DNA from 3 places in the Citrobacter sp. GW821-FHT07H02 genome. Region 3 is predicted to be linked to each of the others. Evidence: predicted binding sites of a transcription regulator. Region 3 holds the regulator's gene; each other region holds the start of a gene.

The links. Region 3 encodes CRP, which controls carbon source genes, mostly activating them, when cyclic AMP is high. Its sites were predicted from a motif close to ATGTGANNNNNNTCACAT; they were not measured.
Positions count from the first base shown of each region.
Region 1: AC07NP_RS17905 (CidA/LrgA family protein) is a predicted target of CRP. The motif match lies at 7,324-7,341, and genes of this name have one in related genera.
Region 2: rbsD (D-ribose pyranase) is a predicted target of CRP. The motif match lies at 8,231-8,248, and genes of this name have one in related genera.

Region 1 covers NZ_JBWKPZ010000020.1:39,928-50,068, reverse strand. Annotated here, with positions in the region: gene galS (HTH-type transcriptional regulator GalS) at 1-71, shown strand, start outside; gene mglB (galactose/glucose ABC transporter substrate-binding protein MglB) at 369-1,367, shown strand; gene mglA (galactose/methyl galactoside ABC transporter ATP-binding protein MglA) at 1,447-2,967, shown strand; gene mglC (galactose/methyl galactoside ABC transporter permease MglC) at 2,983-3,993, shown strand; gene AC07NP_RS17925 (DUF2542 family protein) at 4,043-4,282, opposite strand; gene sanA (outer membrane permeability protein SanA) at 4,285-5,004, opposite strand; gene cdd (cytidine deaminase) at 5,171-6,055, opposite strand; gene AC07NP_RS17910 (CidB/LrgB family autolysis modulator) at 6,185-6,880, opposite strand; gene AC07NP_RS17905 (CidA/LrgA family protein) at 6,877-7,275, opposite strand; gene dusC (tRNA dihydrouridine(16) synthase DusC) at 7,466-8,419, shown strand; gene mdtQ (multidrug resistance outer membrane protein MdtQ) at 8,639-10,078, shown strand; gene AC07NP_RS17890 (DedA family protein) at 10,115-10,141, opposite strand, start outside.
Region 2 covers NZ_JBWKPZ010000002.1:6,609-16,749, reverse strand. Annotated here, with positions in the region: gene mnmG (tRNA uridine-5-carboxymethylaminomethyl(34) synthesis enzyme MnmG) at 1-588, opposite strand, end outside; gene mioC (FMN-binding protein MioC) at 963-1,412, opposite strand; gene asnC (transcriptional regulator AsnC) at 1,501-1,959, opposite strand; gene asnA (aspartate--ammonia ligase) at 2,111-3,103, shown strand; gene viaA (ATPase RavA stimulator ViaA) at 3,108-4,559, opposite strand; gene ravA (ATPase RavA) at 4,553-6,049, opposite strand; gene kup (low affinity potassium transporter Kup) at 6,271-8,139, shown strand; gene rbsD (D-ribose pyranase) at 8,332-8,751, shown strand; gene rbsA (ribose ABC transporter ATP-binding protein RbsA) at 8,759-10,141, shown strand, end outside.
Region 3 covers NZ_JBWKPZ010000002.1:379,755-389,895, reverse strand. Annotated here, with positions in the region: gene AC07NP_RS04925 (nicotinate phosphoribosyltransferase) at 1-1,226, opposite strand, end outside; gene prs (ribose-phosphate diphosphokinase) at 1,240-2,097, opposite strand; gene AC07NP_RS04915 (NUDIX domain-containing protein) at 2,293-3,012, shown strand; partial or broken gene AC07NP_RS04910 (hydrolase) at 3,048-4,110, shown strand; gene AC07NP_RS04905 (YheU family protein) at 4,113-4,331, shown strand; gene AC07NP_RS04900 (phosphoribulokinase) at 4,385-5,254, shown strand; gene AC07NP_RS04895 (OsmC family protein) at 5,301-5,705, opposite strand; gene crp (cAMP-activated global transcriptional regulator CRP) at 6,014-6,646, shown strand; gene AC07NP_RS04885 (YccS/YhfK family putative transporter) at 6,698-8,785, shown strand; gene argD (bifunctional acetylornithine/succinyldiaminopimelate transaminase) at 8,775-9,995, opposite strand; gene pabA (aminodeoxychorismate synthase component 2) at 10,081-10,141, opposite strand, start outside.

The sequences.
Region 1 (10,141 bases), on a different contig from region 3:
GTTTTATGCCGACTCTGGTGCGTCGGCATTCCGTGGCATTGCGACAGAATGCGGCCCTGATCACTAACTAAAAATGTCGTTGTATGTAACCGCTTTCAATATGTGAGTAAATTCACAGTATCTTAACAATGTGATGGCTATGATGGCACCGTTTCAAGCGCTGTAACTATTATGTAACGGTGAGCAATCAGTTTTACCGCTGCGTTAGCGCTTTAAACAATAATTAAAGCCTATTTTTGGAGCGTTACCGGGCACGGAATAAAGATTTTTTAAAAGTGAGCTTCGGCGTTCAGTAACACTTCATTAACGTTCTGCCCTGCCGAGCATTTTTCTCAAGTACTACCCTGCATAATAAAACCGGAGATACCATGAATAAGAAGGTGTTGACTCTGTCTGCTGTGATGGCAAGCATGTTATTCGGCGCGGCTGCGCACGCTGCTGATACCCGCATTGGTGTGACGATCTATAAATATGACGATAACTTTATGTCCGTGGTACGTAAGGCGATCGAGCAAGATGCCAAAGCGGCACCTGACGTACAGCTGCTGATGAATGACTCCCAGAACGATCAGTCTAAACAAAACGACCAGATCGACGTTCTGCTGGCGAAAGGCGTGAAAGCGCTGGCGATCAACCTGGTTGATCCGGCGGCGGCAGGCACAGTGATTGAGAAAGCGCGTGGTCAGAATGTCCCGGTTGTCTTCTTCAACAAAGAACCTTCCCGTAAGGCGCTGGACAGCTATGACAAAGCCTATTACGTCGGCACTGACTCTAAAGAATCCGGAATTATTCAGGGCGACCTGATTGCGAAACACTGGCAGGCGAATCAGGGTTGGGATCTGAACAAAGATGGCCAAATTCAGTTTGTTCTGCTGAAAGGCGAGCCGGGCCACCCGGATGCTGAAGCCCGTACCACCTACGTTATCAAAGAGCTGAACGATAAAGGCATCAAAACCGAGCAGCTGCAGTTAGATACCGCAATGTGGGATACCGCACAGGCGAAAGATAAAATGGATGCCTGGTTGTCCGGTCCGAACGCCAACAAAATTGAAGTGGTTATCGCCAACAACGATGCAATGGCAATGGGTGCTGTAGAAGCCCTGAAAGCGCACAACAAAACCAGCGTACCGGTATTTGGTGTGGATGCATTGCCTGAAGCGCTGGCTCTGGTGAAATCCGGCACGCTGGCGGGTACCGTGCTGAACGATGCCAACAACCAGGCGAAAGCGACGTTCGATCTGGCGAAAAACCTGGCGGATGGCAAAGCCGCTGCTGAAGGCACCAACTGGAAAATTGAGAACAAAATTGTTCGCGTTCCTTACGTAGGTGTTGATAAAGATAATCTGACTGAGTTCACCAAAAAATAATCGTTGTTATCCGTTTTCTCGGGCGCAAATCTCTTGCGCCCTTTAATAACGCACTCTGCGAGGCCAACAAGGTATAATTATGGTCAGCACTACTACTCAGTCGTCAGGCGAATTCTTGTTAGAAATGAGCGGCATCAACAAGTCTTTTCCCGGCGTTAAGGCACTTGATAATGTCAATTTAAAAGTCCGCCCCCATTCCATTCATGCATTAATGGGAGAAAACGGTGCAGGGAAATCAACATTATTAAAATGTCTTTTTGGAATCTATCAAAAAGATTCTGGCAGCATTTTATTTCAGGGCAAAGAAATCGATTTTCATTCTGCCAAAGAAGCGCTGGAGAATGGCATTTCGATGGTTCACCAGGAATTAAACCTGGTGTTGCAGCGTTCCGTGATGGACAACATGTGGCTGGGGCGTTATCCCACGAAAGGCATGTTTGTTGATCAGGACAAAATGTATCGCGATACCAAAGCGATATTTGATGAGCTGGATATTGATATCGACCCGCGGGCGCGAGTGGGGACGTTATCCGTTTCACAAATGCAGATGATCGAAATTGCGAAAGCGTTCTCGTATAACGCTAAAATCGTGATTATGGATGAACCGACCTCTTCATTAACAGAGAAAGAGGTTAATCATCTGTTTACCATTATTCGTAAGCTGAAAGATCGCGGCTGCGGTATTGTCTATATCTCTCATAAAATGGAAGAAATTTTCCAGTTATGCGATGAGGTCACTGTCTTGCGCGACGGCCAGTGGATTGCGACACAACCGCTGGAAGGGCTGAATATGGACAAAATTATCGCCATGATGGTCGGGCGCTCGCTGAACCAGCGCTTCCCGGACAAAGAAAACACGCCTGGCGAAGTGATTCTGGAAGTGCGTAATCTGACCTCGTTACGTCAGCCTTCAATCCGTGACATCTCGTTTGATCTGCATAAAGGCGAGATCCTGGGGATTGCCGGTCTGGTCGGGGCAAAACGTACGGACATCGTTGAAACGCTGTTTGGTATCCGTGAAAAATCGTCTGGCACCATTACGTTGCACGGCAAAAAGATTAACAACCACAGTGCTAATGAAGCCATTAACCATGGTTTTGCGCTGGTGACGGAAGAGCGTCGTTCGACCGGTATTTACGCCTATCTGGATATTGGCTTCAACTCCTTGATTTCCAATATTCATAATTACAAAAATAAAGTCGGTCTGTTGGACAACTCCCGGATGAAGAGTGATACCCAATGGGTCATTGACTCTATGCGGGTAAAAACGCCGGGCCACCGTACGCAAATTGGTTCTCTTTCGGGCGGAAACCAGCAAAAGGTCATTATTGGCCGTTGGTTGTTAACTCAGCCAGAAATATTAATGCTGGACGAACCTACGCGTGGGATTGATGTGGGCGCGAAATTTGAAATTTATCAGTTAATCGCGGAGCTGGCGAAGAAAGAGAAGGGAATCATTATCATCTCCTCGGAGATGCCGGAATTGTTAGGGATCACAGATCGTATTCTGGTAATGAGTAACGGTCTCGTTGCTGGAATTGTTGACACCAAAACGACTACGCAAAACGAAATTCTGCGTCTTGCGTCTTTGCACCTTTAAGATCAGGGGCTCCTCATGAGTGCGTTAAATAAGAAAAGTTTTCTTACTTATCTAAAAGAAGGCGGCATTTACGTCGTTCTTTTAGTCTTACTGGCCATTATTATTTTCCAGGACCCCACATTCTTAAGTCTGCTGAACTTGAGTAACATCCTGACGCAGTCTTCCGTACGTATCATCATCGCATTGGGTGTTGCCGGACTGATTGTTACCCAGGGAACTGACCTGTCAGCGGGGCGTCAGGTCGGGCTGGCGGCGGTGGTTGCGGCGACGCTGCTGCAATCGATGGAAAACGTCAATAAAGTCTTCCCAGAAATGGCGACCATGCCTATTGCGCTGGTGATCCTGATCGTCTGTGCGGTGGGGGCCATTATCGGTCTGGTGAACGGCATTATTATTGCCTACCTCAATGTGACGCCGTTTATCACAACCCTTGGCACGATGATCATCGTTTACGGTATCAACTCCCTCTACTACGACTTCGTGGGGGCATCGCCAATCTCTGGCTTTGATAGCGGCTTCTCGACCTTCGCGCAGGGCTTTATTGCGCTGGGCAGTTTCCGACTCTCTTACATCACCTTCTATGCGCTGATTGCTGTAGCTTTCGTATGGGTGCTGTGGAACAAAACCCGCTTTGGCAAAAACATTTTTGCTATCGGCGGTAACCCGGAAGCGGCAAAAGTCTCTGGTGTTAACGTCGCGCTGAACCTGCTGATGATCTACGCATTGTCAGGTGTGTTCTACGCTTTTGGTGGTTTACTGGAAGCCGGTCGTATCGGTTCTGCTACCAACAACCTTGGCTTCATGTACGAACTGGATGCGATTGCGGCGTGCGTGGTTGGCGGCGTGTCGTTCAGCGGTGGGGTAGGGACCGTTTTCGGGGTCGTGACCGGTGTGATTATCTTCACCGTCATCAACTACGGTTTGACCTATATCGGCGTGAACCCTTACTGGCAGTACATCATTAAGGGCGGCATCATTATCTTCGCGGTCGCGCTGGATTCTCTGAAATACGCCCGTAAGAAGTAATTCATCAACGGAAAACAAACCGGTGCAGAGACGTTCTGCACCGGTTTTTTTATTTGAGAAAGACTAACCAAATTCCCACCAGCAGTGCGCCCAGCGAAAGCCCAAAATAGACACCGATATAGATCCAGTACGTCGTGGGTTCAGCGGAACGTTGAATTAAGAGTGGCTCTTGCGAGCCTTTGACCGTTTTCTCGATGACGCCAGTGCGTATCCCCTTTAGCCCTTGCCGGAAGGTCCAGACGACGACCATCAGTACGCCAATTACGATAAAAAGGGTTTTATCTTCCACGCTTATTTTCCTTGTTTCTTTTGTAATTCCAGCAGTTGCTCAGGCGTTACCGCCGGATAACCCTGTGCATCGTCAGGGACCTGATGCATAGCGGGAATGGGCACCAGCGGGCCTAAAAAGCGCGGTTCACGCTTGAAGAGATAGAGGTCGGCCAGCGCGCCAAAACGCGCGCCGAATTCGCGCACCCGGACGGTGAGCATATCTTTTGGCGAAGGCACTGCGTAGCACTGCGCCTGTATTCCCATATGCAGCGCAATGAATAAGGCGCGTTCACAGTGGAAGCGCTGAGTGATGATGATGAAATCGTTGGTATCAAAGACCTTGCGGGTGCGCACAATCGAGTCCAGCGTGCGAAAGCCCGCGTAATCGAGCACGATATCGGCAGGATCAACGCCTGCTGCGATGAGATCTTTACGCATCGTCATCGGCTCGTTATAGCTTTGCAGCGCGTTGTCGCCGCTAAGCAGGAGGTAGTTAACCTTACCGCTGTTGTAGGCGTTAAGCGCGCCCTGAATACGGTAGCGGTAATACTGATTAATCACGCCGGTGCGATAGTATTTGGCGGTGCCTAAGACCACGCCAACCTGGCGATAGGGCAGGTCCTGCAATTCGTCATAGATGTACGGGGCCGTTTTCCAGCTCATCCATCTGTCGAGGCCAAGCGCAGTTAACAGCAGCAAGCCGACCAGGACTAACAGGCTGTAAAACAGACGCTTTAACATTGCGAAGAACTCGATAAAAGGAAGAATTTTCAATCAGGCTACTTTACCCAGCGGCGTTGCGCAAGAAACGGTAGTCTGATTGCGGGGATTTTCGACAGACTTCAACGTTGCCGGACGGGGCTTGCCGTTTCAGGCCCGGTAAGCTTGCGCCACCGGGCACAACGATTTACGCCAGCAGTACGCGCTCGATGTTGTCGCAGCCCAACGCTTTCAGCGTCGCGGCGGTGGCATCCCATTGAATCAACGGCGCATCCGCTTTCTCTGCCAGAATTGCACGCTGGATATCCGGATAGTCGTAACCGTTCAGATTCAGCAGGTTTAATGCGCCTTGCAGAGGCGGCAGCGTTGGGTTAAAGGCGGCGTTTTCAGCATAGCTACCGGTGAAAATACGCCCGTCTTTGCACTCCAGCGCCACACCGCTCGGGGAGTTGCTGTAGGGCATATGGCATCGGTTGGCTGCGCGAATCGCTTCCTGAGTCAGCGCGTCGCCTTTCAGGGCGAAGCCGTGATCTTGTTCGTCCATCAGCAGCGTTTTGATCTCCAGATCTTTCGGGCCGAAAGCGTCTGGCAAATAGTGACGCAGCGTGTGCGGCTCGCGGCCTGGCAGGTGAATGCGCAGATCCAGTCCGCTGTTCAGTTCGTTCATAAACTGACGGCAGTGACCACACGGGGTGTAGTTGACGGTAATGGCGGCAAGGGCTTTTTCGCCGCGTAACCAGGCGTGGCTGATGGCGCTTTGTTCGGCATGGACGGTTTGCTGCATGGTGGCCCCCAGGAACTCCATGTTCCCACCGAAATACCATCTCCCACTGACGCCGCGCGCCACGGCGCCAACGTTAAAATGGGAAAGGTCGGTACGCGCGCAGGCGGCAGCCAGCGGCAGGAGCGCGAAAGCCAGCGCGTCTTCGTCCAGCCCCGATTCACTTTTAAGCGTCGAGACCTGCTCCGCACTCAGCATGGCGGGGAAATGCTTATCCGCCAGAAGTGGTGCCAGCGCTGATTGCAAATTATCCGCTAGTTGGGCAAAAGCAGTTTGAAAACGTGGATGCATAGCGTTGCCTCATAACAATGTAATGGAATGGTAGTGTACGGGCCTGTTACCGCTTTATATGTGATTCATATCTCATTACTTGTGCAACTTATGAAACTTAAACTAAAAATGCGCGACGCATCGCAAATTTTAACCCACCACGGCCAGAATGACAGGAAACAAAAAGGGAGCCAAAAGCGATGTGATGATCCCGCAAATCACCAGCGCCAGCGAACTAAAGGCGCCTTCCTGGTAATCCAGCTCAGCACAACGTGAAGTGCCGAGGGCATGTGATGCGGTTCCCATTGCCAGCCCGCGCGCGGCTTTAGTACGGATCCGCATGGCGTTTAACAGCGTATGACCAAAGACGGCTCCGAGGATCCCGACAAATATCACGCATACGGCGCTGATCGCCGGAATGCCGCCAAGACTCCCCCCAACCGCCATCGCGATAGGCGTGGTGACAGATTTAGGCAATACCGATGCGGCGATTTCAGGCGTGGCGCCCATTAACAAGGCCACCGACGTGCCCGTCACCATGGCGACCACGCTGCCAAAGAAACAGATAGTGATGATGGATTTCCAGCGGGCGCGGATCTGGTGCAGTTGCTCATAAAGCGGATAGGCCAGCGCGACCACAGCAGGTTGCAGCAGGTCGTTCAGCACTTTGCTGCCCTGAAAATAGTGTTCGTAAGGCGTCCCGGTGAGGATAAGCAACGGAATGATGACCACCATGGCGACCAGCAGCGGGTTCAGCAATGGCATCTTAAAACGTACCGCCAGTTTGCGTGCTGCAAAAAACACCGCCAGTGTCAGAGGTAATGACCACCAGATGTACGACATCATTGTTTTGATCCTTTATGCCCAATCACTTTTCGTTCGCCATGCACAATATGCGAGCTCCAGCTAACCACCAGAAAGACGACCAGCGTACTTATCGCGCAAGAGACAATGACAGGCCCAAACTGCGCGCGTAGCAGGTCAAAGTACTGCATTACGCCAACGCCAATGGGAACGAAAAGTAATGCCATATAGCGAATCAGCACGTAGCAGCCCGGGTTGACCCATTTAGCCGGCAGAATTTGCAGTGCCAGTAAAACGAAGAGGATCAGCATGCCGATGATGCTGCCGGGAATCGTAATGGGAAGCAGCGACGCAATAAAAATACCGGCATATAAGCAGGCATAGATCAGCACAAATGCGCGTAAATATTGCCAGACAATATTCAGTGATTTACTCATAGTAAACGTCCTTGATGAGAGGTATTCATCATACAATTAAACTTTAAAATGTGCTACCGATCACATCATGAATTCTGAGCATGGTGAATATAGACAACGGGAACGTTGCGTCATAAAGATCATAGCGGAGAGACTTTAAACCGCCCTGGAGAGACGCTACCATAGCGCCTCTTTTTTTGCGGGTAACGATATGCGTGTTTTGCTGGCGCCGATGGAAGGCGTGCTTGATTCTTTGGTGCGCGAGCTCCTGACCGACGTGAACGACTACGATCTGTGCATCACGGAATTTTTGCGCGTGGTGGATCAACTCTTGCCTGAGAAAGTATTCCACCGTATTTGCCCGGAACTGCTCAATGCCAGCCGGACACCCTCGGGCACATTGGTGCGCATACAGCTTCTGGGGCAATATCCGCAATGGCTGGCGGAAAATGCCGCGCGCGCGGTGGAGTTAGGATCGTATGGCGTTGATCTTAACTGCGGCTGTCCGTCAAAGCTGGTTAATGGCAGCGGTGGCGGTGCAACCTTGCTCAAAGATCCTGAACTTATCTATCAGGGGGCAAAGGCGATGCGTGAGGCAGTACCGGCACATCTGCCCGTGACGGTTAAAATACGTCTTGGCTGGGACAGCGGCGACAGAAAATTCGAAATTGCCGATGCGGTACAGCAGGCGGGTGCGAGCGAACTGGCGGTACACGGTCGCACGAAAGAACAAGGGTATAAAGCGGAGCACATTGACTGGCAGGCGATTGGCGAAATCCGACAGCGGTTAACGATTCCGGTTATCGCCAACGGTGAGATCTGGGACTGGCAAAGTGCGCAGGACTGTATGGCAGTCAGCGGTTGCGACGCGGTGATGATGGGGCGAGGGGCATTAAATATTCCCAACCTGAGTCGTGTCGTGAAATATAACGAACCGCGTATGCCGTGGCCTGACGTGGTTGTTCTGCTGCAGAAATATAGCCGACTGGAAAAGCAAGGCGATACCGGGCTGTATCACGTGGCGCGCATCAAACAGTGGCTGGGGTATTTACGTAAAGAGTACTCAGAAGCGACAGCACTTTTTCAGGAGATTCGTTCTCTCAATAATTCACCGGATATTGCCCGTGCGATCCAGTCCATTGATATTGCGTCGTTGCGGCCATGAGACATGGCCGATGGCGCATCGGCGGATTGGGCAAATAAGGGGAACAAAATGGGGTCTATATTTATTTATCATTTAAATAATTTTTAAATATTCATTTAAGCTGAATATATTTTTCTGATTATTTCTTTTATTTTCCAAAGATGTATTGCCACGCGTAACTAAAAAAAAAGATGCGACACCACGTAATCTCTGCGCACCTTTTCTCACCAGAACACCCCCATGAATTGTTATTCTCCTTTTGTTGCGACCGCGTGTTTGCCGCTAATTATTGCACTTGCGGGATGCGCCCCGATGCACGACAACCGCCAGACGCTGGCGCAGCAGGTGCCCACTTCACACGTTGAATCTGCATTACCGGCAGCATTAAAAAACGGTTGGCCGGACAGCCAGTGGTGGCGGGCTTATCAGGATCCTCAACTGAATGCGCTGATTGAGAGTGCGCTGGCACATGCGCCAGATATGCAGGTGGCAGAGCAGCGCATTCAATTAGCGGAGGCGCAGGCCAAGGCTGTTGAAGTGCAGGACGGACCGCAGATCGATTTCTCGGCGAATGCAGAGCGGCAGAAAATGTCAGCTGAAGGGGTGATGGGGCCCTTTGCCAGCAGCGATCCCGCTGCGGGCACGACCGGCCCGTGGTACACCAACGGGACATTTGGGCTAACGGCAGGCTGGAACCTGGATTTGTGGGGCAAAAACCGGGCAGAAGTGACGGCGCGGATTGGCACCGTCAAAGCGCGTGAAGCCGAGCAGGAACAGACTCGTCAACTGCTGGCGAGCGGGGTGACGCGTTTATACTGGGAGTGGCAAACCCAGGCGGCGCTGAGCAACGTGTTAACGGAGATTGAACAAGAGCAAAAAAACATCATTACGGCTGACCGCCAGTTGTATCAAAACGGCATTACCTCCTCCGTGGAAGGCGTGGAGACGGACATAGACGACAGCAAAACGCAGCAACAGCTCAGTGATGCCGCCGGTAAAATGAAAATCATTGAGGCAAGGCTGGCGGCGCTAACCCATCAGCAATCCACGCCGCTGACGCTGCATGCGGTTGCGCTGCCGAAGGTGGAAAGCGCATTACCCGCGCAGTTAGGATACTCATTACTGGCTCGTCGGGCGGATCTGCAGGCGGCGCACTGGTACATTGAGTCCTCTCTGGGCAGCGTCGACGCGGCGAAAGCGGCCTTTTATCCTGATATCAACCTGATGGCCTTTCTGCAGCAGGATGCTCTGCACATGAGCGACCTGTTCCGCAGTTCAGCGCAACAAATGGGCGTCACTGCCGGGCTGACGCTGCCGATATTCGACAGTGGCAGGCTGAATGCGAATCTCGATATCGCCAGGGCGCAGAGTAACCTCTCAATAGCGAATTACAACAAAGCGGTGGTTGATGCGGTGAATGACGTGACGCGCGCGGCAAGTCAGGTTGAAACGATGGCGGCAAAAAACCAACACCAGATGCAGATTGAACATGATGCTCAACGGGTTGTTGGACTGGCGCAGGCGCGTTTCAATGCCGGTATCATTGCCGGTTCGCGGGTCAGTCAGGCGAAGATCCCGGCGCTGCGCGAGCATTGCAATGGCCTGATTTTACAAGGCCAGTGGCTTGATGCCTCTGTTCAACTGACCAGCGCATTAGGCGGGGGCTACCACACAAGCTGACAGCCAGCAGCCGTCAGCGCGGGCTGTCGGCTGCCTTTATTGCACTTTTTGCTTGCTGCGCCG
Region 2 (10,141 bases), 370 kb from region 3:
ACGGCTCACACGCAAAGGTAATTCACGCAGACGTCGGGAGAGCGGGATCGACGGCGGATCGCCAGCACGGCCACCGCTGTAGTTGTCCAGCCCGATATGAATTTTGCCATCCAGAAAGGTTCCGACAGTCAGTACGACGGCTTTCGCGCGGAATTTCAGACCCATTTGAGTCACTGCGCCAACAACACGATCGTTTTCGACAATCAGATCTTCAACCGCCTGCTGGAAGATCATCAGGTTCGGTTGGTTCTCCAGTGCGGTGCGTACCGCCTGACGATAGAGCACACGATCCGCCTGTGCCCGGGTTGCACGAACGGCTGGACCTTTGCTTGCGTTTAGTATCCTAAACTGAATGCCAGCATGGTCGATTGCTTTGGCCATCAGCCCACCGAGCGCATCCACCTCTTTTACCAGATGTCCCTTCCCAATACCGCCAATAGCGGGGTTGCAACTCATTTGCCCCAACGTGTCGATATTGTGTGTCAAAAGCAGGGTTTGTTGACCCATACGCGCTGCGGCCATAGCGGCCTCAGTGCCTGCATGACCCCCGCCAATGATGATGACGTCAAAAGGATCCGGATAAAACATGGTAATTGCCTCGCATTACGGCGGTGTGAAAATGGATTGAAGCCCGGGCCGTGGATTCTACTCAACTTTGTCGGCTTGAGAAAGACCCCGGGATCCTGGGTATTAAAAAGAAGATCTTTTTATTTAGAGATCTGTTTTATTGTGATCTCTTATTAGGATCGCCAGTATCTGTGGATAACCAGGATCCGGTCATTAAGATCAACACATTGCAGAGGATCATTAGCTGTGAATGATCGGTGATCCTGGTCCGTATAAGCTGGGATCAGAATGAAGGGTTATACACAACTCAAAAACTGAACAAGAGTTATTCTTTGGATAACTACGGGTTGATCCAAGCTTTTCACCAGACTTACCCACAGTTGATCGCACGATCTTTACACTATTTTGAGTAAATTAATCCAGGATCCCAGCCAAACCTCTGCCGGATCTTCCGGAATATCGTGTTCAAGGATGTTGATCTTGAGTGTCTCGCCTATCTGTTTTGCTCCGGAACGCTTCAGTTCTGCCTCTATTTTATCGATAGCACCACAGAAGGTGTCGTATTCGCGACTACCAATGCCAATGGCGCCGAAACGCACCTGGGACAGATCGGTTTTTTGAGACTGGAGATCTTCATAGAAAGGAAGAAGGTTGTCTGGAATGTCTCCCGCGCCGTGCGTAGAGCTTATTACCAGCCAGATCCCTGAAGTGGGGAGATCCTCTACCAGCGGACCGTGTAGGGTTTCTGTTGAAAAACCCGCATCTTCCAGCTTTTCAGCCAGATGTTCTGCAACGTATTCGGCACCGCCAAGGGTGCTGCCGCTAATAAGAGTTATGTCCGCCATACGAGCCCATCCTGATAAAGATGGGCTATTGTACGCTGTGAGCGAGCTGGGATCTACCTGTGGAAAAGCAGGGGATTTAAAAAAATGATCATGGGCGGATAGTCCGCATGATCGGGTTCTGCAAAGAGATCAGCGTTTCAGTGGACTGAATTTCATCAATTGTTTGGATCTTGTTGATAAGTACCTGCTGCAGCGCGTCGATCGAGCGGCACATGACCTTAATAAAGATACTGTAGTGACCGGTGGTGTAATACGCCTCCGTCACTTCATCCAGACTTTCCAGTTTGGCTAATGCCGAAGGATAGTCTTTCGCGCTTTTTAAAATAATGCCGATAAAACAGCAGACGTCGTATCCCAGCTGTTTCGGGCTGACGTCAATACGCGCTCCGGTAATGATCCCCGCTTGTTTCATTTTTTCTACGCGAACGTGAATGGTGCCAGGGCTGACGCCAAATTGTTTGGCCAGTTCCGCGTATGCCGTACGCGCATTTGCCATTAATGCCTCAAGGATGCCGCGGTCCAGATTGTCGATCTGATAATTTTCCATTGGTTTTTCTTATATAGATTAGAGATTCACTCTATTTTAGCCTCTTATATTAATGAATCAAAACCTAAGCGGCCTTTTTGTTTGATGATTATTGAAAATCACCTGCATTCTGTTGCTTAATCATAACCAACAGGACGCAGGAGTATAAATAATGAAAACCGCTTACATTGCCAAACAACGTCAAATTAGCTTCGTGAAATCTCACTTTTCTCGTCAACTGGAGGAGCGTCTGGGTCTGATTGAAGTTCAGGCACCGATCCTCAGCCGTGTTGGGGATGGCACGCAAGATAACTTGTCGGGCTGTGAAAAAGCGGTACAGGTAAAAGTGAAAGCATTGCCAGATGCCCAGTTCGAAGTGGTGCATTCTCTGGCAAAGTGGAAACGGCAAACTCTGGGACAACACGACTTCAGCGCGGGCGAAGGGCTGTACACGCACATGAAAGCCCTTCGCCCCGATGAAGACCGTCTTTCTCCGCTCCATTCGGTCTACGTTGATCAGTGGGACTGGGAACGCGTAATGGGCGACGGTGAGCGCCAATTTTCTACCCTGAAAAGCACAGTAGAGGCGATCTGGGCAGGAATTAAAGCCACTGAAGCTGCAGTAAGCAAAGAATTTGGCCTGGCACCGTTCCTGCCGGATCAGATCCACTTTGTTCATAGCCAGGATCTGCTTTCCCGTTATCCTGATCTGGATGCGAAAGGCCGTGAACGTGCAATCGCTAAAGAGTTGGGTGCCGTTTTCCTGGTGGGGATCGGCGGTAAACTGAGCGACGGACACCGTCATGACGTTCGTGCGCCGGATTATGATGACTGGAGTTCCGCCTCCGAACTGGGCTATGCCGGTCTGAACGGCGATATCCTGGTCTGGAACCCGGTACTGGAAGATGCGTTTGAACTTTCTTCGATGGGGATTCGTGTCGACGCCGATGCGCTGAAACATCAGTTGGCGCTGACCGGTGACGAAGACCGATTGAGTCTGGAGTGGCACCAGGCGCTGCTGCGTGGCGAGATGCCGCAAACGATCGGCGGTGGTATCGGTCAGTCACGCCTGACTATGCTACTGCTGCAACTGCCGCACATTGGTCAGGTACAATGCGGCGTATGGCCAGCGCAGGTGCGTGAAAGCGTCTCTTCTCTGCTCTAAGAATTTAACGCCGCCAGCGTCGCAGCAGGCGGCTACGCATCCCGGTATCAAAGCGCCAGATATGATCGAAAATACGCATGATACCGGGCTTTCCATGTTCTGACATCGCCACCGCATGAAAGCGATGTTGATGCACCCGTTGTAACTCTCCCACTTTACTCACTACATCGTCTGGCAGCCGCTGAGCGATGAAATCGGAAATCACCACCGCATCTGCGTCAAACCATTCCCTGCCTTGCATGCGCTCAATAATGGCGCGAAAACAACTGGCAATATCCGTACCGCCACGAAAACTCTGGCTCAAAAAACGAATAGCCTGCTCAATGCCTTCCCGGCCAGACAACTCGTAGCGCACCACTTCGGTGGAAAACAACATGATGAAGCAGCGACGGTTATCGGCGAGCGCAATACGCATTAGCGCCAGACAGAATGCCTTGGCGCACTGCTCATTAAACCCGCCCATTGAACCGGAGGTATCTACACAGACGATAAACGGGCCGCGGGGTTGTTCGTCGAAATCCTGATGCACCACCGGACGTTCAGTGATTTTCTCGCGCCATGCTTCACCGTGCAGTCGATAGGTGAGCAACTGTTTTTCCACCAGTCGCCGGTAGAACTCATATTCCAGTTCGGTGATGCCGAGCGTTGCCAGTTCTGGCGGGAGTAAGCGCAGGATGTCGTCGCTTTGCTGTATGCCGTCCACCTGCTCTGGCACCGTGGCGGGTTCGCGAACCAGTGTGCGGAACGTTTCCATCGGCGCATCTTTGCGCGGCACGGATTTGGCTTCCCGCGATCGGCCTAATTGTTCCGCCAGTTTTTTGAGCTCGGGCTGTTCAGTCAGAAAATCGCCGTACTTAACAATTAACTGATAATCCCCGCGTTTGAGCTGACCTGCGCTCATGTCCCACAGGCGACCCGCTGCGGTGTCGTTTTCCGCCAGTACTGGTTCCAGTTGTCCACTCAGCGTCAAGCGTTCCTGGACTTCACTCAGCAATTGTTCGCGTTCTTCCTCCAGCATCTGCTGGTTTAGGCTGGTGGCCTGAACCACGAGGCTCAAACGCCAGCGTTGTAGAAAAAGGGTGTGCAAAGAGGGGGTAAAGACGCTATTGCTGTCCACCAGCTGTTGCGCCTGTCCGGCGTAGGGCGAGTGTAACCGGTGCAGCAGCGCTAATATTTGCGGGAGCTGTACAATAAATTGCGGTGTAGAGAGAAGCTGGCTTTGCTGATAGCTCATCACCTCTTCCGTCAATTCAGGGGGAACAAGCGTTTCCTTAATTCGGCTGCGTAGCGCTTCGCGCCAGCGCGGCAAATCATCAGTAATCGCATTTTTTAACCGGGGGTATCGTTCAAAAAATACCGCCAGTTTTGGCGATGCAAGCAGCGCGAGGATCATCTCTTCGATGATCCACTCTTCGCTGACAGCCAGCATGATATTGAGCATATCAAGGGTTAGCATTGCAGTGCCTGACGAATTTGAGTGCCTACATCCTGCAGACTGGCTTCGATACGACCTAACCAGTCGCTATGGATAAAGAGACATTTTTGTTGTTCGCTAAACAGGTTGTGCTGCTGGTGCCAGTCATTGTCCAGCGCTTCCAGCTGTTGTTTGATTTCGCTGGGCATATTGTCTTCGGATAAACCTGGAAGTGCCAGGCGAGTGCCCTGCAAGCTGACATCGCGAACAACCAAATGCTGGGAGCTGTCGACTTCCATATTCAGCGTTTGGGCAAAACCGATCCCATTAAGTTTGCCCCGGATCTCCCCGCCTTTCGAAAGCCATAGCTCCAGGGCGCCACGATCAAACGTAATATGGATCACTTCCATATCGTGCAGCTTCAACGGTTTTTGCAGAAGCAGTGTCAGGGTGGTGGCACTGACGTCTGGCGGCAAATCGTAATGCGGACGACGGCTGAACATGCCCCCCAGACGCACAACGGTGAACGCGGTTTGGTCACTTTGCTGTTGTTGTATCTGAATACGGCGTTGAGTGATGCCCCCCAGTCGAGTCAGCATCGCCTGCTGCTGCCAGGCGTGACTGGTCATCAATATTTCCAACTGTTGCTGCATCAGATTCAGGCTTTGTACGTCGTACCACAGGCAATCCTTCAGCAGAATCAGGTCGATAGGCGCGACGGCTTCGCGGCCGCTGAAGAAGGCACTGGCCTGTAACAGGCGAATGGCTTTTTTCCAGCGTCGGTCCGAGACATAGGGCGCATTTGGCAGCGCATCAAGCTGTTGGCGCAGGGTAAAAATCAGTTCAAATACGTGATCGGGCAACGAAATAGTGCCAATGGTTTTTTGCCATTGGTTATATTCGTCATCGGTGACCTGTAGCGTGGCCGGAACGGGGTTTTCGCTTTCATCCAGCTGGCTTATCAGCATTGAGCGGAAATTGGCTTTGTCCTGCACTTTATCCAGCCACAGGCGGATCAGCATACGGTCATATAGCGCTTCAAGACTGCTGTCTGCTTCCGGCAGTTCGTTTGATGCTGCCACCAGCAGGCGCATGGGGATTTTTTCTTCGTACGCGCCGTTGCGAAAATGACGTTCGTTGATGGCCGTCAGCAATGTATTGAGGATTGCCGGACCGGCTTTCCATATTTCGTCCAGAAAGACGATTTCAGCTTCGGGCAGATATCCGGCGGTTAATCGCTCATAGCGCCCTTCATCTTTTAAGGCCTGAATGGAGAGTGGGCCAAAGACTTCTTCGGGCGTGGAAAAACGGGTCATCAGATATTCAAAGGCTCTGGCGTGCTGAAAAGCATATTTGAGTCGACGGGCAATCAGGCTTTTGGCAATACCAGGGGGGCCGAGTAAAAAAACGCTCTCTCCGCTCAACGCGGCCAACAGACACAAGCGTACGGCATGGCTGCGTTCATAAAGTCCCTTTTCCAAAGCACTGCTCAGACGGGAAATTCTTTCCGCTAATAAATGTGGGTGAGCCATAATAGAGTGGCGTCCTTTCATCAGTTGTACCATGTAAACAGCGAGTATAGACGTTTCGCTCCAGGGGCATTAATAGACTGAAGTGCTGTTTCATTTTCTTTGCGCCAGATTAATCTGCCGCAATTTAGGGGTACGATTTTGCGATTAATCGTGCATACTTGCGCTTTTTTGTGGGCCAAGGGACTACGCACACATTTCATATATAAACGAAAGACTAGTCTATGAGCACTGATAATAAGCAATCATTGTCTGCGATTACCCTCGCGGCGATTGGGGTTGTCTATGGTGATATTGGCACCAGCCCGCTATATACGCTTCGCGAATGTTTGTCCGGTCAGTTCGGCTTTGGCGTTGAGCGCGACGCTGTGTTTGGCTTTCTGTCGCTGATTTTTTGGCTGTTGATTTTTGTTGTCTCCATCAAGTATTTGACGTTTGTCATGCGTGCAGATAACGCCGGTGAAGGCGGGATCCTGACACTCATGTCGCTAGCCGGGCGGAATACATCGGCAAGAACAACTTCCGCGTTGGTCATTATCGGACTGATCGGGGGGAGTTTTTTCTATGGTGAAGTGGTGATCACTCCAGCAATCTCGGTCATGTCGGCGATTGAAGGTTTGGAAATCATTGCGCCGCAGCTCGATACCTGGATTGTCCCGCTTTCTATTATCGTCCTCACCCTGCTGTTTATGATTCAGAAGCATGGTACCGGGATGGTGGGTAAGCTGTTTGCACCAATCATGCTGATTTGGTTCCTGGTGCTTGCCGGGCTGGGTGTGCGCAGCATTATCGCCAACCCAGAAGTGTTACAAGCTTTAAATCCGCTGTGGGCTGTGCATTTCTTTCTGGAATTTAAAACTCTATCCTTTATCGCATTAGGCGCTGTGGTGCTGTCTATTACCGGTGTTGAAGCGCTGTACGCCGATATGGGCCATTTTGGCAAGCTGCCTATCCGCCTGGCGTGGTTCTCCGTGGTATTGCCTTCGCTGGTGCTGAACTATTTCGGTCAGGGGGCGTTGTTGCTCAAACACCCGGAAGCCATCAAAAACCCGTTCTTCCTGTTGGCGCCGGATTGGGCGTTGATTCCGCTGCTGATTCTCGCCGCACTGGCGACGGTTATCGCTTCGCAGGCCGTCATCTCTGGCGTTTTCTCTCTGACGCGCCAGGCTGTACGCCTTGGCTATTTGTCGCCAATGCGCATCATCCACACTTCAGAGATGGAGTCGGGTCAGATCTACATTCCTTTTGTAAACTGGATGCTCTACGTCGCTGTGGTGATTGTGATTATCAGCTTCGAGCACTCCAGCAATCTGGCGGCGGCGTACGGTATTGCGGTGACGGGAACAATGGTATTGACGTCAATCCTCTCGACCACCGTTGCTCGTAAAAACTGGCACTGGAACAAATACTTCGTCGCGCTGATTCTGGTGGCGTTCCTGTGCATTGATATTCCGCTGTTCTCGGCGAACCTCGATAAACTGCTTTCAGGCGGTTGGTTGCCATTAACCCTGGGTCTGGTGATGTTTACTATTATGACGACCTGGAAAAGTGAGCGTTTCCGTCTGCTGCGTCGCATGCATGAGCACGGTAACTCTCTGGAAGCGATGATCGCCTCACTGGAGAAATCACCGCCGGTCCGTGTGCCAGGCACCGCGGTGTATATGTCGCGGGCACTGAACGTTATTCCGTTTGCCTTGATGCATAACCTCAAACATAACAAGGTACTGCATGAGCGGGTGATCCTGCTGACGCTGCGTACGGAAGATGCGCCTTACGTGCACAACGTGCGTCGTGTGCAGATTGAGCAACTGTCGCCAACCTTCTGGCGTGTGGTGGCCAGTTACGGCTGGCGCGAAACGCCGAACGTTGAGGAAGTTTTCCATCGCTGCGGTCTGGAAGGGTTAAGCTGCCGAATGATGGAAACCTCTTTCTTTATGTCACACGAATCGTTAATCGTCGGAAAACGCCCGTGGTATCTCCGTTTGCGCGGCAAACTGTATCTGCTGTTGCAGCGTAATGCGCTACGCGCGCCGGATCAGTTTGAGATCCCGCCTAACCGGGTTATTGAACTGGGTACCCAGGTCGAGATTTAAACCTCACAACGCCCTCTTTTATGATGAAAGGGGGCGTTTTGTATATCCCTTCTCAGATTTTATTCTTCTCCATGACGCGGTTTGCGAAACGTTTCGATGCCGATCACATTTCAGTAACCTCAAGGTGGTTATCTGAGCATTATTGCGACTAAACTTATCGTCAGCGAAACGTTTCGCTAGTGGGGTAAGAAAATGAAGAAAGGCACGGTACTCAATTCTGAAATTTCATCGGTGATTTCCCGTCTGGGGCATACCGATACGCTGGTGGTGTGTGATGCGGGTTTACCCATTCCGGGCAGCACATCGCGTATTGATATGGCATTAACCCAGGGAGTGCCTTCGTTTATGCAGGTACTGGATGTCGTCACCCGTGAAATGCAGGTCGAGTCAGCTATTCTCGCGACGGAAATCAAACAACATAATCCGCAGCTCCACGAAACGTTGCTCAAACACATTGAGCAACTGCAACAACACCAGGGAAATACCATAGAAATTCGTTACACCACGCACGAACAATTCAAAAAACAAACCGCAGACAGTCAGGCGGTCATTCGCAGCGGAGAGTGTTCTCCGTACGCGAATATTATTCTCTGTGCTGGCGTCACGTTCTGAGGCCATCATGGACGCATTACTGCAACTCAAAGGGATCGATAAAGCGTTCCCGGGCGTAAAAGCGCTATCCGGCGCCGCGTTGAATGTTTATCCAGGTCGCGTCATGGCGCTGGTGGGCGAGAACGGCGCGGGCAAATCCACCATGATGAAAGTGTTAACCGGCATCTACTCACGTGATGCGGGTTCTTTATTGTGGTTGGGAAAAGAGACCACCTTTACCGGCCCTAAATCTTCTCAGGAAGCCGGGATCGGCATCATTCACCAGGAACTGAACCTGATCCCGCAACTCACTATCGCCGAGAATATTTTTCTGGGTCGTGAGTTTGTGAATCGCTTTGGCAAAATCGACTGGAAAAAGATGTATGCCGAAGCCGACGTCCTGCTCTCAAAGCTCAACCTGCGCTTTAAAAGCGACAGGCTGGTGGGCGAACTGTCGATTGGCGATCAGCAGATGGTGGAAATCGCCAAAGTGCTGAGCTTTGAATCCAGAGTCATCATTATGGATGAACCAACGGATGCGCTTACCGATACCGAAACGGAATCTCTGTTCCGCGTTATTCGCGAATTGAAGTCGCAGGGGCGCGGGATTGTCTATATTTCTCATCGTATGAAAGAGATCTTCGACATTTGCGATGACGTGACCGTTTTTCGTGACGGGCAATTTATTGCCGAGCGTGAAGTGGCCTCTTTGACCGAAGATTCACTCATCGAAATGATGGTCGGTCGTAAGCTTGAGGATCAATACCCGCGCCTGAATAACGCGCCGGGAGAAGTCCGCCTGAAAGTGGATAATCTGTGCGGTCCCGGCGTTAATGATGTTTCCTTTACGCTGCGCAAGGGCGAGATCCTGGGGATTTCGGGCTTGATGGGCGCCGGGCGTACCGAACTGATGAAGGTGCTGTATGGTGCGCTTCCTCGCACCAGTGGCTATGTCACTCTCGACGGTCATGAAGTGGTGGTGCGCTCACCGCAGGATGGCCTGGCGAACGGTATCGTCTACATTTCTGAAGACCGTAAGCGTGACGGCTTAGTGCTTGGTATGTCGGTGAAAGAGAACATGTCGTTGACCGCGTTAGGTTACTTCAGTCGTACTGGCGGTAGCCTTAAACACAAAGATGAACAACAGGCGGTCAGTGATTTCATCCGCCTGTTCAACGTGAAAACGCCGTCAATGGAACAGGCGATTGGCTTACTCTCCGGAGGAAACCAACAGAAGGTGGCGATTGCCCGCGGTTTAATGACGCGTCCAAAAGTGCTGATCCTCGATGAGCCGACCCGTGGCGTGGATGTGGGCGCTAAAAAAGAGATTTATCAGCTTATTAACCAGTTTAAGGCCGATGGGCTGAGCATCATTCTGGTCTCATCTGAGATGCCAGAAGTATTAGGCATG
Region 3 (10,141 bases):
CCAAAGGTGTCGCGCGTGTTGTACTGATAGGTGAAAGAACCGACTCCGAAGACCACATTTGAACTGGCAAACCCTTTCGCCTCCAGCCGCCGCAGGATCTCATTCGCCCGTTCAAGGGTGATGGAGTCGCCATAAATCAACCCGACGTGCGGGTCGAGCACCTTATAACCTTTCTCATTGATTGTGCCGCCGAAAATCTCCCACAGCACTTCCACCGATCCTTTCTCTTGTGGGCTGCGGTCAGCGCGATCATTCTCGTCCATTCCGGTGCCGCAAAGGATCTCCACCGGATCACCGCTGTCGGGGCGAAAGACCACCCGCCCTTCCCGCGCCAGAATGGTATTTTTGAGTTCACGGGTATACTCCGTCAGCACCTGCCAGTAGTCCCAGGTATCAGACACTATCGACACAAAACCCTGCGGGTAAAGATCGACAATCAACCGACGGAACGTTTCAATCTCATGTTCACGCTCGCCCATGCACATCACACTGTGTTCGGTCGCCGGAATACTGGCGCCGATAAAATACGCGTCGCCGTCGGTGTAGTAATCACGGGCATACAACAGCGACGGAATGCTATCCGTGCCTTTAAAACTCAACAGATGTCCACTGCCCGCCTGCATGGTGTCCTGAAGACCGGCCATGCCGCGAAACGAAAAATCATGGCATTGAAAGTCGAGGTGCGTCAGGTCGCTACAGGTTTTCTGTGCCCAACTCTCACAAATTTTGCGGTAATGGTGAGCAATGGTGGCGTTCGTTGAGGCTTTCCAGAGTTCCGCCGACAGTACGGTTTCCAGGTAATTCACCAACCAGAAAAACTCGGGTTTGGTGTTGATAATGGTGAGAACCGGTACCGCCATTGGCACTTTAGTGCCTTCATCCAGCGCCTTAATATGCAACGGCAAGTAGCCCAACTGATGCAGCGCGCGAATATGATCGACCGCGACGGCATCGCGACCGAGATAACTGTCCATCACCTGCTTATATTCGTTGACCACCTCGTCTTCCGGACGGACAAAGAAGGCCTCGTTAAACAGATCGACCAGGAACCACTGTAAAAAGCCCTGCAGACCAAAGAACACCAGCTTGCCGTCCGGCAGCGGCGACTGAAAATAGCGATCGCTGCGCGGTGTGAAGTTGGAATACACCCGGGTGGTTCCCTGCGGATACTGCACGCGGTGGGAGACTTTATAGCCGTCGATAGCCAGAATTGGATTCATTTTCATTATGTTGTCTCCCTCAGCGGTAAATCGCGTCAATGTCGATAAGTTCAAACTGCGGATGCGCCAGCGTCGGTGCAGCCAACGAGGTGGTCGTGTAGAGGGCATCAATGCCATTGGCAAACAGGTGTTCCACACCTTTCGAGAAGATGCCATGCGTCACGTACAGACTGACACTGCGCGCTCCGGCATCACGTAATACCTGCGCCGAACCAATGAAGGTGCCGCCTGCGTCGCACAGGTCGTCGACAATCAGCACATCCCGGTCCTTCACGTCCCCCGCCACCAGCGAAAAGCCGGTCAGATTGCCGCTCGCCACATCGCGTTTTTTACTCAGGATGGCGTACTCCGCTGCCCCTGCGACTCTGGCCACAGCATCGATTTTCTTCAGTGACCCGGCGTCCGGCGCCACCAGCATCAGCGCATGTTGTTGAAACTGACGGCGCAGAGTCGCGCTTTGCATCAGGCAGGCTTCCTGTGGCACAGCGATCATGTTATCTATCGCCGCCGCTGCAGCGTCGCTATGCGGGTCGAGCACTTTCACCTTGTCGAACTTCAGCGTGTTGAGCTGACGGGCAAAGACTTTCAGTGCAAAGCTGTCACCGGTAACCATATGGCGGTCCTGACGCGCCCACGGCAGCCAGGGAAGTTCAAGATGACTCACCAACACATCCGTCTGATGACGTACCGCCTCAACCAGTTGCGCCAGCAGCATGAAATCGTTCATATCACGCATCGCCGCTGCGCGAATGCGCATCAGACGAGCGGAGGGCGGTAACGTCTCCGTCACCTTCAGCCAGACAGCGCCATCCGGAAAAACACCGCTGGCAATGGCGTAGACCTGCTCATCCAGCGTTAATGTCAATTTTTCGCTCATATCTCATCCCGCCCCTTAATTATGTCCCTTCGACACAATTAATAATGTCCCTAAGACACATATTAAGCAAGCGCAAAATTGATTAATTTTTCGCAGAGAAGTTAATCAGCTGATAAGTAATGGAAAAAAACGCGCCTTGCCGCCTGATGTCGTGCTGGTACACTTGTGAACGTTCCACATCACCGTGAGTGCCTTATGACAACCGAAGCCGACTATCTGAACCAGTACGATGCCAGCCGCTTTCCTTCTCCCCTGGTCACAGTGGATAGCGTGTTGTTCACCCTGCATGAACAAACGCTGTGTGTCCTGCTGGTCGAACGGGCAAAGCAGCCGCAGAAAGGGCGCTGGGGATTGCCTGGCGGTTTTATTGATATGGCACGCGATGATTCCACCCGCGCGACGGCGTTACGTAAGCTGACAGAAAAAACAGGGGTTTCCCCTTCATGGCTGGAGCAACTGGATACCGTCTCCGGACCCGACCGCGACCCGCGCGGCTGGAGCCTGACCGTCACCTGGTTCGCGCTGATCGCCTGGGCCGATTGCGCGCCGCATATCGCCAGTGTTAGCGACGCTCGCTGGGTACCGCTCGACAAGCTTGCCGAATATCCTCTGGCGTTCGACCACGAGAAAATCATTGCCTCAGCGCTGCATCGCCTACGGCAAAAAACGATGTACTCGTTACTGCCCGTCTACTGTCTGCCGGCGTCGTTTACCCAGGGTCAGTTGCAGGAGGCGACCGAAATCATTCTGGGTCAGGCCATTCAGCGTAAAAGTCTGATTCGCCGTTTTGAGGCGTCGGGCATGTTTGAAGAGACAGGGGAAAGTGCGGCAACAGGCACGCGTAAAGCCCGTCTCTGGCGGCGTAAACCCGGGGTGGACATCCATCTTTTCTCACGTAACCTCCTGACTGACTAAGCGTAAAATCACATATTGGCTAACCTGCCAGCCGTGTGCGCGGTATAGTTATTCTTCCCGATGATTAATTGCTCTGGTGCTATGGTTGAAATCACCCCCACAGAAATGACCCCGACCGACGCTGATTCGTATGAGTTCCGCCCGATGCGCGGCATCAGCAATCGCCATCTACAAACGATGCTCCCACGACTGATCCGCCGTAAAGTGCAGTTCAGCCCACACTGGCAACGCCTGGAATTACCCGACGGCGATTTTGTCGATCTGGCATGGAGTGAAGATCCGCATCAGGCGAAACACAAACCGCGTCTGGTGGTGTTTCATGGTCTTGAAGGTAGTCTGAACAGCCCGTATGCCCACGGACTCATAGAGGCCGCGCAAAAGCGTGGATGGCTGGGTGTCGTGATGCACTTTCGCGGTTGCAGCGGCGAACCCAATCGCCTGAATCGCATTTATCACTCCGGGGAAACGGAAGACGGCACCTGGTTTTTACAGTGGTTACAACGCGAGTTTGGTCGTGTTCCCACCGCTGCGGTTGGCTATTCGCTCGGCGGCAATATGCTGGCCTGCCTGCTGGCGAAAGAAGGTCGGGGGATTCCTGTCGATGCGGCAGTGATTGTCTCCGCACCTTTCGTGCTTGAAGCCTGCAGCTATCACATGGAAAAAGGGTTTTCGCGCGTTTACCAGCGCTACCTGCTCAATCTGCTCAAAGCCAACGCGTCACGCAAACTGGCGGCCTATCCCGGCACGCTCCCTGTCAATCTGGCGCAGTTAAAAGCGGTACGGCGTATCCGTGATTTTGATGATCTTATTACTGCTAAAATTCACGGTTTTGCTGATGCGATAGACTATTATCGTCAATGTAGCGCCATGCCGTTGCTCAATCAGATCGCCAAACCCACGCTGATTATTCACGCGAAAGACGATCCGTTTATGGACAGTCATGTGATCCCGAACCCCGAGAATCTGCCGCCGCAGGTAGAGTATCAATTAACCGAGCATGGCGGGCATGTCGGCTTTATCGGCGGGACGCTGCGCCGCCCTGAAATGTGGCTTGAATCGCGTATCCCTGACTGGCTCACCACGTATCTGGAAGCATAATCATGATGATCCCCTGGCAGGAGTTGTCCCCTGAAACGCTGGATAACCTGATTGAAAGCTTTGTATTGCGCGAAGGCACCGATTATGGTGAACATGAACGTTCGCTTGCGCAAAAAGTCGCCGACGTCAAACGTCAGCTACAGTGTGGCGAGGCCGTTCTGGTGTGGTCCGAACTCCACGAAACGGTCAATATTATGCCCAAAAAGCAGTTGCACGAGTAATCCCCCGCTGAGGGCCGACTATACTAAAACGAGTGTTTATTCATGGAGTTGTTATGTCTGCCAAACATCCAGTGATTGCGGTAACAGGGTCCAGCGGCGCGGGGACCACCACCACCAGCCTCGCGTTCCGTAAAATTTTTTCACAGTTAAATCTGCGTGCCGCCGAGGTGGAAGGCGACAGTTTTCACCGCTATACCCGCCCGGAAATGGACATGGCGATCCGCAAAGCGCGGGACGCCGGGCGGCATATCAGTTATTTCGGCCCCGAAGCCAATGATTTTGGCCTGCTGGAACAAACGTTCAGCGAGTACGGACAAGTGGGCAAAGGCCAGTCGCGGAAATATCTGCATACCTACGATGAAGCAGTACCGTGGAATCAGGTGCCGGGAACCTTCACGCCGTGGCAACCCTTGCCTGAACCGACCGACGTCCTGTTCTATGAAGGGCTGCACGGCGGCGTAGTGACGCCGCACCATAACGTGGCGCGCCATGTGGATTTACTGGTTGGCGTAGTACCGATCGTGAACCTGGAGTGGATACAAAAACTGATCCGCGACACCAGCGAGCGCGGACACTCCCGCGAGGCGGTGATGGATTCGGTGGTTCGCTCAATGGATGATTACATCAACTACATCACCCCGCAGTTCTCCCGTACGCATATTAACTTCCAGCGTGTACCCACGGTAGACACCTCGAATCCCTTTGCGGCAAAAGGCATCCCGTCATTAGACGAGAGCTTTGTCGTTATTCATTTTCGTAATCTGGAAGGGATCGATTTTCCCTGGTTGCTGGCGATGCTTCAGGGTTCATTCATTTCCCACATCAATACATTAGTCGTGCCGGGCGGCAAAATGGGACTGGCGATGGAGTTGATTATGCTGCCGCTGGTTCAGCGACTGATGGAAGGCAAAAAAATCGAATAATGCGCAGCGTTGCCGGATAAGCGTCACGCCCTCCGGCAACCTGAGATCACGCGGCAATCACTTCGTATGAGTGCGTGATATTCACCGCTTTTTCCAGCATCAACGCAACAGAACAATATTTTTCTGCAGAAAGATCAACAGCGCGCGAAACGGCGGCGTCTTTCAGGTCATTGCCAGTCACAATGAAATGCAGATTGATATGCGTGAACAGGCGCGGCGCCTCTTCACGACGCTCGGAAGTGAGCTTCACTTCGCAGTTGGTCACATCCTGGCGTCCCTTTTGCAGAATAGACACCACATCAATCGCACTGCAGCCACCCGCGGCCATTAACACCATTTCCATCGGACTCGGCGCTTTATCACCGGAGTTACCATCCATCAAAATTTGGTGGCCGGAAGCAGACTCTCCCAGGAAGGTTAGCCCTTCGACCCATTTCACACGCGCTTGCATATTTCGTAACTCCAATGTTTCAATTTTCCTGACAGATTACGCGGACATAACAAATCTCGCAATGGAAGGCGACCTGCATCATGCTGAAGCGAGACACCAGGAGACACACGGCGAAAGCTATGCTAAAACAGTCAGGATGCTACAGTAATACATTGACGTACTGCATGTATGCAGAGGACATCACATTACAGGCTGCAGTACATTTTTAGCAGCCCCCTTCCCTGGCAGCGGGAAGCATATTTTGGCAACCCCAGAGACAGCGTCGTTTTCTGGCTCTGGAGACAGCTTATAACAGAGGATAACCGCGCATGGTGCTTGGCAAACCGCAAACAGACCCGACTCTCGAATGGTTCTTGTCTCATTGCCACATTCATAAGTACCCGTCGAAGAGCACGCTGATTCACCAGGGTGAAAAAGCAGAAACGTTGTACTACATCGTTAAAGGCTCAGTGGCAGTGCTGATTAAAGACGAAGAAGGGAAAGAGATGATCCTTTCTTATCTGAATCAGGGCGATTTCATTGGCGAATTAGGCCTGTTTGAAGAAGGCCAGGAACGCAGTGCATGGGTACGTGCAAAAACGGCCTGTGAAGTCGCTGAAATCTCCTACAAAAAATTTCGCCAACTGATCCAGGTGAACCCGGATATTCTGATGCGCCTGTCTTCCCAGATGGCTCGTCGCCTGCAAGTTACGTCCGAAAAAGTCGGCAACCTTGCCTTCCTCGACGTAACTGGTCGTATCGCTCAGACTCTGCTGAACCTGGCGAAGCAACCCGATGCGATGACTCACCCGGACGGCATGCAAATCAAAATCACCCGTCAGGAGATCGGTCAGATCGTTGGCTGTTCTCGCGAAACCGTTGGTCGTATTCTGAAAATGCTGGAAGATCAGAACCTGATCTCCGCGCACGGTAAGACCATCGTCGTCTACGGCACTCGTTAACCCCGTCGAAATGGCGTATTACCCTGTAATGCGCCATTTTTGTTGGCACCGATGTGGCGAAGACTGATTTATCACCCTGAAATCAACTACGCACTGCGGCAAACGCTGGTGCTGTGTTTGCCTGTGGCGATCGGCCTTATCATTGGCCAGTTGCATCTGGGATTGCTCTTTTCTCTCGTTCCCGCCTGCTGCAACATTGCCGGGCTTGATACTCCCCACAAACGCTTTTTCAAACGCTTAGTCATTGGCGCATCGCTGTTTGCCGGATGCAGCCTGGCCATGCAGCTACTGCTCGCGCAAGCAATACCGCTACCGCTGATTCTGACGGGTTTAACGCTGATTCTTGGCGTGACGGCGGAACTCAGCGCCTTGCATGCCCGACTCCTGCCTGCCTCGCTTATCGCCGCTATTTTCACGCTAAGCCTGGCCGGTAACATGCCCGTCTGGGAGCCGTTGCTGATCTATGCCCTGGGCACCCTGTGGTACGGGCTTTTTAACTGGTTTTGGTTCTGGCTCTGGCGTGAACAACCGCTACGCGAGTCACTCAGTTTGTTGTACCGCGAGCTGGCCGACTACTGCGAAGCCAAATACAGTCTGCTCACCCAGCATGCCGATCCTGAAAAAGCGCTGCCGCCCTTGTTGGTACGCCAACAGAAGGCGGTGGATCTCATCACCCAGTGTTACCAGCAAATGCACATGCTGTCGGCACATCACAATAATGAATATAAACGCCTGCTGCGGGCCTTCCAGGAAGCGCTGGACTTACAGGAACATATCTCCGTCAGTCTGCATCAGCCAGAAGAGGTGCAAAAGCTGGTCGAACGCAGCCATGCGGAGCAGGTGATTCGCTGGAACGCGCAAACGGTCGCTGCGCGCTTGCGCATCCTGGCGGATGACATTCTGTATCACCGCCTGCCGACTCGCTTTAGCATGGAAAAGCAGATTGGCGCGCTGGAGAAAATCGCCAACCAGCATCCCGATAACCCGGTGGGTCAGTTCTGTTACTGGCACTTTAGCCGCATTGCCCGTGTATTGCGGACCCAACGCCCACTCTATGCCCGCGACCTGATGGCGGATAAACAACGCCGACTCCCGCTGATCCCGGCCCTAAAAAACTATCTGTCCTTCAAATCGCCCGCTTTGCGAAATGCCGGGCGCATCAGCGTAATGCTGAGTATCGCCAGCCTGATGGGCAGCGCGTTACATCTGCCGAAACCGTACTGGATCCTGATGACGGTGCTGTTTGTAACGCAAAACGGCTACGGCGCGACGCGGGTTCGCATACTACACCGTTCGGCGGGCACGCTGGTTGGACTGGTGATTGCGGGTGTGACGCTACACTTCCACATCCCTGAAGGCTTCACGCTGGCGGGCATGCTGGTCATTACGCTGGTGAGTTATCTGATCATTCGTAAAAACTACGGCTGGGCAACGGTTGGGTTTACGGTCACTGCGGTGTATACCCTGCAATTGCTGACGTTAAATGGCGAGCAGTACATTGTGCCGCGGTTTATTGATACGGTGATTGGCTGCCTGATCGCGTTTGGCGGAACGGTCTGGCTCTGGCCGCAGTGGCAGAGCGGTCTGTTGCGCAAAAACGCCCACGACGCGCTGGAAGCTGACCAGGAAGCCATCCGCCTGATCCTCAGCAGCAATCCACAGGCAACGCCGCTCGCGTATCAGCGTATGCGTGTCAATCAGGCGCACAACACGCTGTACAACTCGCTGAATCAGTCCATGCAGGAACCCGGATTTAACGCGCACTATCTGGCAGATATGAAACTGTGGGTAACGCACAGCCAGTTTATTGTCGAGCACATCAATGCAATGACCACACTGGCGCGGGAACATACGATGCTGACGCCAGACCTTGCGCAACGCTATCTGGAATCGTGCGAAATTGCGCTCCAGCGCTGCCAGCAGCGTCTGGAGTATGACGGACCGGGCAGTTCTGGCGATGTGAATATTCTGGAAGCGCCAGAGACGCTCTCCCATGGGCCATTAAGTACCCTGGAACAACACCTGCAGCGCATACTGGGCCACCTGAACACCATGCACACCATTTCGTCGGTCGCCTGGCGTCAACGGCCTCACCACGGGATCTGGCTCAGCCGTCGGTTACGGGATATTAAGAGCTAACGACTTTCGCGACGGCCTGCGCGAAACGCTGCATTCCCTCGTCGATATCCGCCTCTTCCACCACCAGCGAAGGGGCGAAGCGCATCACATCCGGACCGGCATTCAGCACCATCACGCCTTCATTCGCGCCCGCATAAAGAAACTCACGCGCTCGTCCCTGATATTGCGGCTTCAACTCTGCCCCAATCAGCAATCCCATCCCGCGAATGTCGCTGAAAACGTCGTACTGCTCGTCAATTTTCTGCAAATGCTGAACAAATTTCTGCCGTTTCGTCTGAATGCCGTCCAGCACGTCTGGCGTGTTAATAATATCGAACGCTGCGCCAGCAACCGCGCAGGCCAGCGGGTTACCACCGTAGGTGGAACCATGGGAACCGACGTGAAACGCAGAGGCAATCTCCTGCGTGGTCAGCATGGCGCTCACCGGGAACCCGCCGCCAAGCGCCTTGGCGCTGGTCAGAATATCCGGCGTCACGCCATAGTACATATACGCAAACAGGGAGCCTGTGCGCCCCATACCGCACTGCACCTCATCAAAGACCAGCAATGCCTGATGCTGGTCGCACAATTCGCGCAGACCTTTCAGGAACTCGGGGGTTGCCGCCGTTAATCCCCCTTCCCCCTGGATGGGCTCCACCACCACCGCGCAGGTATGGTCATCCATCACAGCTTTCACCGCATGGAGATCGTTAAAGGGAACATGGACGATGTCGGCCGGTTTCGGTCCAAAACCATCGGAATACTTCGGCTGGCCGCCAACCGTTACGGTGAACAGTGAGCGACCGTGAAACGCGTTATGGAAGGCGATGATTTTGGTTTTGAACGGACTGTGACGCACGCAGGCGTAGTGACGCGCCAGTTTGAAGGCCGTCTCATTCGCTTCTGTACCCGAGTTCATGAACAGCACGCGTTCTGCAAACGTCGCGTCGATAAGCTTACGCCCCAGTCGTAGCGCCGGTTCATTCGTGAAGACGTTACTGGTGTGCCACAACGTTTCGCCCTGGGTTTTCAGCGCCTCAACCAGCGCCGGGTGACAATGCCCCAACGCTGTTACTGCAATCCCGCCAGCAAAATCAACGTATTCCTTTCCTTGTTGATCCCAAACGCGGCTGCCTTTGCCTTTTACCGGAATAAACTCCGCCGGTGCATAAATCGGCAGAATAACCTCATCAAAAGTCGCGCGTGTAATTGCAGTTTGTTCAGTTGCCATCTTATGACCACCCAGTTATGCAGAAATTAACGTGAAATTATAATCACAAAATATGCATAAAAAATCATTAGATAGCAACCACAAATCAGCGCTGGAGGAAATTTGCCAGTAGCTGATGCCCCTGCTCGCTGAGAATGCTTTCTGGA